DNA from 3 places in the Veillonella sp. CNR 79/14 genome. Region 3 is predicted to be linked to each of the others. Evidence: riboswitches for the same ligand, from Rfam matches in the RefSeq annotation. Region 3 holds a riboswitch; each other region holds the start of a gene.
What was found. A riboswitch is a leader RNA that binds a small molecule or an ion and turns the genes downstream of it on or off. The one in region 3 is predicted to bind thiamine pyrophosphate.
Positions count from the first base shown of each region.

Region 1: it holds a riboswitch for thiamine pyrophosphate, as region 3 does, so the genes downstream of both, thiS (sulfur carrier protein ThiS) here and cytX (putative hydroxymethylpyrimidine transporter CytX) in region 3, are expected to answer to the same signal.
Region 2: it holds a riboswitch for thiamine pyrophosphate, as region 3 does, so the genes downstream of both, thiC (phosphomethylpyrimidine synthase ThiC) here and cytX (putative hydroxymethylpyrimidine transporter CytX) in region 3, are expected to answer to the same signal.

Region 1 is NZ_RQVH01000004.1:3,467-6,683, forward strand. It holds gene EO119_RS02250 (thiazole synthase) at 1-568, opposite strand, end outside; gene thiF (sulfur carrier protein ThiS adenylyltransferase ThiF) at 579-1,154, opposite strand; gene thiS (sulfur carrier protein ThiS) at 1,155-1,346, opposite strand; TPP riboswitch at 1,619-1,718, opposite strand; gene EO119_RS02265 (coenzyme F420-0:L-glutamate ligase) at 1,769-2,425, opposite strand; gene EO119_RS02270 (hypothetical protein) at 2,436-2,975, opposite strand; gene murI (glutamate racemase) at 2,984-3,217, opposite strand, start outside.
Region 2 is NZ_RQVH01000002.1:43,534-46,750, reverse strand. It holds gene trmD (tRNA (guanosine(37)-N1)-methyltransferase TrmD) at 1-45, shown strand, start outside; gene EO119_RS00875 (RNA methyltransferase) at 46-618, shown strand; gene EO119_RS00870 (YebC/PmpR family DNA-binding transcriptional regulator) at 628-1,359, shown strand; TPP riboswitch at 1,411-1,519, shown strand; gene thiC (phosphomethylpyrimidine synthase ThiC) at 1,597-2,901, shown strand; gene EO119_RS00860 (hypothetical protein) at 3,158-3,217, shown strand, end outside.
Region 3 is NZ_RQVH01000001.1:70,117-73,333, forward strand. It holds gene EO119_RS00300 (DNA repair protein RecO) at 1-343, shown strand, start outside; gene cytX (putative hydroxymethylpyrimidine transporter CytX) at 476-1,669, opposite strand; TPP riboswitch at 1,813-1,920, opposite strand; TPP riboswitch at 2,101-2,197, shown strand; gene thiD (bifunctional hydroxymethylpyrimidine kinase/phosphomethylpyrimidine kinase) at 2,264-3,070, shown strand; gene thiE (thiamine phosphate synthase) at 3,165-3,217, shown strand, end outside.

The DNA of each region.
Region 1 (3,217 bases), on a different contig from region 3:
CTACAATGATAGGCAAATCAATTTCATTCACTAAAATTTTGATAAATTCCTTTGTCTGCAATCCACGATTAGATCCAATTGGCGCCGCTAACGGCATCACCGCAGCGGCTCCAGCATTCACCAAATCACGAGCCACTTCTAAGTCTGGATACATGTATGGCATAACGATGAATCCTTCTTTTGCTAATATTTCTGTAGCTTTAATGGTCTCCCCATTATGTGGCAATAAATATTTTGAATCTTTCATAATTTCTACTTTTACAAAATCTCCACAACCTGTAGCTCGGGATAATCTTGCTATACGCACCGCTTCTTCAGCATCTCGAGCGCCACTCGTATTAGGGATTAAGATAGTATCCTTTGGGATAGCATCTAGGATATTTTCCACTTCTCCACCTACCGCACGACGTAGGGCTAAGGTAATCATTTCTGCACCCGCTTCTTCTAGGACAGCCTCGATTAAGTCGATAGAAAATTTTCCAGACCCCAAGATAAATCGAGAATGTAATGTATGTCCCCCTAAGGTCCATGTATCTTGTGTTTCCATATCTTTTACTGAACGTGTCATAGGTTCCTCCTTAATCAATATCTTCCCCATGTAGTAGTTGAATCACAGCATTTGCCATATGTCCGGCGCACACCATGACACGAGCGGCAGTAATTTTTCCGATAGAATCGATATCGCTCACTCCATCGCCACATAGATACCAACGATGATGTCTTCGTTCACGGCGGATACCATTACTATCCCCCCAACCTGCCATACCTGAACAGCCTACTAATAATGGCTCTGCTGGATGGGTCAAAATAACTTCTGTCATCCACGCTTTTGTGACAGCCTTGTCCACTGCTTCTACAACCATATCATAGCCATCGATTAATTCAGATAATCTTTCTGGTGTGAGGCATTCATTATGAACGATAACTTCACAGTTTGGATTCATCCGATTGAGATGGCCTTTCATAGCCTCCACTTTTAAAACTCCTACATCATTCACCTCATAATATTGACGGCCTAAGTTACTTTCATCCACAACGTCAAAGTCTACGATTTCTAACTGACCAATTCCAGCACGGCACAATGCCACTGCCACATGGGATCCAACACCGCCTACACCGATGATCAGAACTTTTTTATCTTGTAAAGATACCATTTAGCCACCTCCTACAAAGGTTACTACTTCCATTGTGTCTGCAGGACTCACACGAGTCGATTCCCAGTCTGCTTTAGAAAGAATCTTCCCATTATATTCCACTACGATGCGATCCATTCGAAACGCTAGGGCTGCCAGTACTTCTTGCACTGTTTGCCCCTCATAATGATACGTTGCTCCATTTACTTTCATCATATCCTCCTAACTATAGCGTATGCTATATACCTATTTCAAACTAGTATCATACCAATTATCCGTCATGGCTCCTTCACCACATACTAGTATAAAAAAACAGCACGAAAAACCATACCCGCGGTGGTATGCCCCTTCATGCTGTAGCACTCTATCGTCTCACTATTCTGTTCCCCTTGTACATCCACTTAGATACACCTTCCATGCATACTCATATACGATATACCATCCTATAAAAGCACAAAAAAGGACATCCTGTTGGATGTCCTCAGTATGACGAATCAAACTTATCCTACGTTGGCATTATCCAAATCAGGTTATGGGTCAAAACTTTCGTTTACTCTCAGCCACTAGGCTCCCCAAAGTTCTCTTTCAGTATACGCTGATACGCCTCAATTTGCAAGTCTAAGTATCAACAACTTTTATCGTCTCCGTGCAGACACAGAGGCATAATTTTTAATCACAACGATAGGTGTCATTTGGCTATCATTGCCAAATGGATTATCGATTAAAATTTGTGCAATTTGCTGCGGTTTCAATCCACGACTATGTCCTAAGATAGCCGCTCGTTTTAAATCATTCACGTCCGCTACACAAGCCCCATAGGCACCTGTTGCTTTCATAATAGCATCGGCTACTGCATGTGGTTGTTTTGGTCCATATACAATGCATTTATCAAATGGAGGCATAGTCCCTGTCACATCATCTGTTAAGGATGCAGTCCGTGCCATTTGATAGAACACACCAGATTTTTTAAACACTTTAGCTACGGCTCCACAGAGGAAGGCAAACATCATTTTCCATTCCCCTTCTTTATCCATAGCTGCTTGCATACCATACACAGATGCCATAGAACCATCAGGATGGATAAAGCGATTTAAAAATTTAGCTTGCCAAGATACTTTTAAATCTTCTGGTCGTGTAAACTCCCCTTGCGTGATAGCCACGACGGATTCTGCTACGCACACAATATCTTCTGGTCCAATATAAGGACCTGCAAATTCTACGATAGCCTCTACGATATCATCTTTGTTCGTTAAAATGCGCGTAGGGATTGGTAATAGTTCTAATTCTGCCATGATGTACCTCCTATTTACGCATTGCTACTTCTAACTCTTCTGCAGTTAGAGTAATTCTAGTTTTTGAAATACGGTATGCCTCACGACCTACTACTTGATGGTAGATATCGATAGGCATGTCTGGGAATCCCACTAAGTCTTTACGAATATTACCACTATTAGCCGTCATCACTAGACGCAAACGAATGGTACTGCCTTGTCGTTGTTTATAGACTAACGCTTCCCAATAGCCATCATGACGTTCTGCCTTTGCATCGGTTAACCACGATTGAATTCGCACATTGTCAAATTGTTCTTGTGGTAATAAATGACGAGGGAACATATCCATGATGGTTCCGTATTGTTTACCTCTGTTCACAAATGGAATATCCGTAGATAACACTACTTGATCAAAACTAATGTCTTCTACCACAAATGGAGTGCGACGTTTCACCATGATCACAATGTCTTCATTGCCTTGGCGCCATGCAAATATGCGGTAGGCAATATAAATGATAGCAATGATACAGGCTATCCACACTAGGGTATCTATTAATGTGTAAATATACATAGTTCCTCCTATAGAGTAATGAGCTTAGCTGTTAAGCTAGTATCCTTGAAAATATCTTGTACGATAGACGTTACTCGATCCGCATGGCTAGTAACACAAACTTGTATAGAACCTTTTCTACCTGATGTCTGCTCCAAATCTTCTCCGTACAAAATAGCTCCTACAGCATCAGATGTTTCCCACGCAGGGTCTACAAAGCAAATTTGTTCTTTAGCCAACTCACGCAGTATGGGTTCTACTAA
Region 2 (3,217 bases), on a different contig from region 3:
AAATTGATAGAACAGTCTAATTTCACAGAGGAAAAGAGGAAATAAATGGCGAATTTATATATCGGCCTCGTTCATTATCCCATTATGAATAAACATGGTGAGGTGATCACGACGGCCATCACGAACTACGATATCCATGATATTGCCAGAGCATCTACAACCTACGATGTGGAACGATATTTCATCATTCACAATGTACCGAGCCAACGTGAATTGGCAGAAACTGTGATGAGTCATTGGAAAACGGGATTTGGCAGTACTTATAATCCGGATAGAAAAGATGCTTTCAAACATGTGGAACTTGTCAATTCCATTCGACAAGCCATCGATATGGTGACGGAATTAGAAGGACTGACGCCAATCGTGTGTACTACGGATGCACGGACCTATGATAATACCATTACCTATGCATCGCTCCGTAAATCACTTGAAAGTGAGAGCCGTCCTGTGGTAGTATTATTTGGAACGGGGTATGGTATGACGAAAGAAACAATGGAAGATTTCGATTATATCTTAGAACCCATCTATGGACATGGAGAGTACAATCACCTTTCAGTTCGTAGTGCCGTATCAATTATATTAGACCGCTTGCGAGGCGAAGCGTGGTGGAATAAATAGGAGGACACAATGTCAGGACATTCTAAATGGTCAAATATTAAACATAGAAAAGGTAAAAATGATGCATTAAAAGCAAAAATTACCACAAAAATTAGTCGTGAAATCACAGTAGCTGTGAAAGCTGGTGGTACAGACCCAACAGGTAATATGCGCTTGAAGTTGGCGCTACAAAAAGCTCGTGAAAATAACATTCCTAAGGATAATATTCAACGTGCCATCGATAAAGGTGCCGGTGCAGGGGATGCGAACAATTACGAAGAAATTACCTATGAAGGATACGGCCCAGGCGGTGCTGCTATCCTTGTAGAAGTGATGACAGATAACCGTAACCGTGCAGCAGCTGATGTGCGTCATGCCTTCTCCAAACGTGGCGGTAACCTAGGTGAAAGTGGCTCTGTTAACTGGATGTTTAAACGCAAAGGTGTATTCGTGATTCCCCAAGAAGGCAATGATGAAGAGACATTGACATTATTGGCTCTTGACGCTGGCGCTGAAGACATCAAAGTAGAAGACGATGTATTCGTTATCTACACATTGCCAGATGATTACGATGCCGTAGAAGCTGCCCTAGCAGAAGCATCCATCGCTACAGATATGGCACAAATCACAATGGTTCCAGATACTAATATGGAATTAACCGGTGATGACGCAGTGAATATGCAACGAGTACTAGACATGCTGGAAGACTTAGACGATGTACAAGATGTGTATCATAATGCCATCATGGATGAGGAAGAATAATTTACTATAAAAATCCACCATTCCATGCTATACTATAAACAAGTAAATATTTTAGATTTGCAAGGGAGCCTATGTAATAGGCTGAGAAAGGACTATGAAGTACCTGACCTTTTGACCTGATCGGGATCATGCCCGCGTAGGAAGCACGCTGACATATGTGGGTATCGATGTAATGTCGATACCTTTTTGTGTATAGAGTACCCATAATAGGCTCCTTTGTAATGAAAGGAGCTTTTTATGTTTTACACACAAATGCAAGCAGCCCAAAAAGGCATTGTTACCGACGCGATGAAAGTGGTAGCAGAAAAAGAAAACATGGATGTTGAAGTATTACGAGAGTTAGTGGCAAAAGGACATGTAACAATTCCATGCAACAAACATCATACGGCTTTACAACCGGAAGGAATTGGTCAAAAGTTACGCACAAAAATCAATGTGAACTTAGGTACATCTAAAGACTGTACAGACTATGAAGAAGAAATGAAAAAAGTCCATCATGCAGTGGCATTGGGAGCTGAATCTATTATGGACTTGTCTACGCATGGTGATACAAAAGTATTCCGCCGTCTGCTCACCAAAGAATGTCCCGTTATGATTGGCACTGTGCCTATTTATGATAGCGTTATACATCACCAAAAAGATTTAGGAGAATTGACAGCTGAAGACTTTATTTCTACTATCCGCCTCCATGCAGAAGATGGGGTAGACTTTGTCACATTACATTGCGGGATTACGCAACATACAGTGGAACAAATTAAACGTCATAAACGAAAATTAAATATTGTCAGCCGTGGCGGTAGTTTAGTCTTTGCTTGGATGTCCATGACTGGTCAAGAGAATCCGTTCTATGAATACTATGATGAAATCTTGGACATTTGTGCAGAATATGACATGACCATTTCTCTTGGCGATGCATGCCGTCCTGGTTGCTTGGCAGATGCTACAGATATCTGTCAAATCGAAGAACTCGTTCGTCTTGGTGAGTTAACAAAACGAGCTCGTGAACGTGGTGTACAAGTGTTGGTGGAAGGTCCTGGTCATGTACCATTGAATCAAGTACAAGCCAACATGGAAGTGCAACAAACGATCTGCGATGGGGCACCGTTCTATGTGTTAGGACCATTGGTCACAGATATTGCACCAGGCTATGACCATATTACAGCGGCTATCGGTGGTGCCGTGGCAGCCATGCATGGGGCAGCCTTCCTTTGCTATGTAACACCAGCAGAACACTTAGCCTTACCTGACGAAAATGATGTAAAAGAAGGCATCATGGCTTTCAAAATCGCAGCCCATGCCGCAGACATTGCAAAAGGTATACCAAATGCACGAGACCGTGATGACCGCATGGCAGAGGCGCGCCAAAAACTCGATTGGGAAGCGCAATATGCAGTAGCACTAGATCCTGAAAAAGCTCGTCGTATCCGTGAAAGCCGTGCCCCAGAAGAAGGACATAAAGAAGCTTGTAGTATGTGTGGTAAATTTTGTGCCGTACGGAGCATCAATAAAGCCTTAGAAGGAGAGAAAATTGATATATTATAAATGAGAAACGAAACAGCCAACTCTTGGATAGGAGTTGGTTGTTTTATTGTATAGAGGATGTGAATGGATGAATCTAACCGATCAAAATATATTACGGATAAACTACAATTTATACGCTTTATATAGTTATCATTATTTAGAGATAAAAGCAAAAAATACATAGGAAATATCATGTGAAATAGTTGATTAGTCCTGATATTATGATGTATGATAGTAATAACATATATGTGTTTTAGTTATTTATGTGAGGTGTGCTATGAGAAAAAAAACAGCAGTCGCTCTTGTATTAGCTAGCGTATTTGCAGTCAATGCAGGT
Region 3 (3,217 bases):
ATTTTTACAATCTATACAGGATAAACCCATTCGCTTAGGTTCTATTGTGCTGGGGTGGCATATGTTAAGTCTGGCGGGATTTGTGCCACAAGGGCAACATTGTGAAGACCCTGAGGTAATGGCAAGTCTTTGCGATGAAATCTATGAAGCCTGTCAGTATGTAGTGAAACAAGAGCTACAACAAGGGATAACAATGCTTTTGAACTATGATTGGATTCCTACAAAGCCTTTACGTCTTACTGCGAATCAATGGGATCAATTAGAAATTCTATTGCGAAAACTTTTGACATATCAACTAGGATATACATTGCATAGCATTGAGTTTTTAGAGACGATGATATAATTAATATATTAAAATGAAAACAGGAGCTACCTTTCATAGAAGGAATGCTCCTGTTTTGATTTGTGAAGTTATTGTAAAATGTATAATGAAATAATGAGTGCTTATATACGCACTAAATAGTATAGTAAGCGGTTATATTTCTTTTTTCTTTTTAGAAATTAGGCTAATGATATAGGCTGTTGCAATGGTTGCTAATGCTGTTCCTACGATAGTAGATAGGCTAGCTCCTAAGAATGGGTTGCTGTCAAGGAATTGATGGTACATATAAGTACCAGATGCCCAACAAATGATATACAAACTAGGTCCATGGTCAAGATGTGGACAATGACGTAATAAGAAATAGTGAGTTAATAAAATAGCAATCATTGGGGCAAATACGGATCCAATCATATATAAGAAAGGAATGATATTATCCATTGGATAGATGGATGCACCGATGGTGCCGATGACGGTAACGATAATACCGATGGTACGACCAGAGTATTTAGATTGCAAACTTTCAGAGGAAATACCAGCAGATAGGGCATCCATAAAAGTAGTTGTGACAGTAGAGAATACGATGATAATTAACCCACCAAATCCTAAACCAGCATGAAGTAGAACCTTTGCAATGTTGCTTTCATTTGTATAGAGGGCCGCAGCGAGGCCTAATACATACATGACAGAACTAGTTACGCCGTATACGATGGCACTAGCAGCAGTACCTGCTACAGGGTTCTTGGATAATCGAGTATAATCACTAATCAATGGTAGCCAAGACAATGGCATAGCGATGGATAATTCCAAAGCCGCTGTGAAAGTCATTTCGTCAGTGATGATTCCTTGGCTGTGAATGGAACTTTCTTGTAACAAGCTAATTAACAAATAGATGCAGAGGATACCTAAGCCGTAGCCCATGATACTGTTGATATAGCCCATGTTACGGATACCAATGAAGAGCCATACAATGATGAGAGCACCGATAATGATAGTCCATGCAGTGAATGGTAGATTCCATAATTCTACGGCACCAAGAGCACCGTCATAAATCATAATACCGGTCCAACCAATCAGTTGTAGAACGTTTAAAATGGAAAATAATTTCATGCCCCCATTGCCAAAGACAGTGGATACAGTTTGCATAGAACTCATGTGTTCACGAGCGCCGATGAGTCCTGCACCAAATAATAACAAACAGCCGATGACGTGACCTATGATGATGGCTAATAGGCCGTCGGAAAATCCTAGGGGCGCAAAATAGGTGCCCGTCATAATTTCCGCAATGGAAAGAGCGGCGCCGAACCAAATGAGGGACAACCGCGATGATGAAAGTTTTGAATCAGTCATGAATACTCCTAACTATGCCAGTGGGAACAAAAAAGACTAATCTGAAACGATTAGCCTGTAGATGATAGATATTCTTAATATACCTAGTATTGTAAACAGGAACCATATGGTAATGTGTCCTTATGTGTTTGTATAGGTACTACAAAAATATACTAATATATCCCTACGTTGGCATTATCCAAATCAGGTTATGGGTTAGTAGCACATAGCCACTTCTCAGCCCACTTTAGTGAGCACCCCTTACAGATGTATTATACGAATTGAATGATACTACGTCAATAGCAATATATAGGTAAATGTAATGTATTATATGAAATACATAAGATATTTAAATATCTATATTGAGAGAAAATCTCTTCTAGTGAAAGTAGTTTAGCTGTAATTTATTGTATTGCATTGGTTACTATTTCATGTTATAACTAAATTAATATAAGAACCACTAGGGGTGCTTATGCTGAGATTGATGAGTATCAAAACCCTAGACCTGAACCAGATAATGCTGGCGGAGGAAAGTGGATGGCATCGAATACTAGATATTGTATAAGAACCGTCCCTAGGATTGGTTCTTTTTTGTTACTAGTAAAGGAGATACCTATGAAATTACATAAAGCGTTAACAATTGCAGGAACAGATCCAACAGGCGGTGCAGGGGTGATGGCGGACTTAAAAAGCTTTCAAAGTCGTCATGTCTATGGGATGGCTGTTATTACATCCGTAGTGGCACAAAACACAAGAGGTGTAACGCAAATTGCCCATATGGATGTATCCATGATTGAAGCACAGTTACAATCGGTGTATACAGACATTGTACCGGAAGCAGTGAAAACTGGCATGTTAGCCACAGCAGAGATGATGGAACTCATCGGGACATATATAGATCCTAAGGTACCCTATGTGTTAGACCCTGTGATGATTGCCACCAGTGGGGATCGATTGATTTCCGATGAGGCGGTGAAAGCCTTACAAAGCAAATTGATTCCGAAAGCGACCTTGATTACACCGAACCGTAGTGAAGCCGAAGTACTAGCAGATATGAAAATTGATACGGTAGAAGCTTTACATACAGCAGGGATTCGTATTTTACAAGAATTAGGCCCTCAAGCAGTCATCATCAAAGGTGGTCACATAGGAGATGAGGCCACAGATTACTTGTTTACAAAAGATACTATGTCCATGCATCGCTCTTGGACAAGTCCTAAATATGACACAGTACACACCCATGGCACAGGTTGTACATTCTCTGCTGTTATAACAGCAGAACTTGCCAAAGGGAAATCCTTGGAAGACGCTATTACGATTGGTAAAGAATATATCCGATTAGCTATTTTGCATAACCCTGGTCTGGGCACAGGCAATGGGCCAGTGAATCATATGGCCTATGGGGATGAATATTCTGATTAATATAGGTATGATCCATATCATATCAACCATACTTAGTGTCGTGGTATACTATAAGTAATCTGTTTTGGTTGTTATATAAGAAACGAGGATTATTTTGAAACATCATGATATAGATACAGTGCGCTCCATGATGGGCTTGTACTTCAT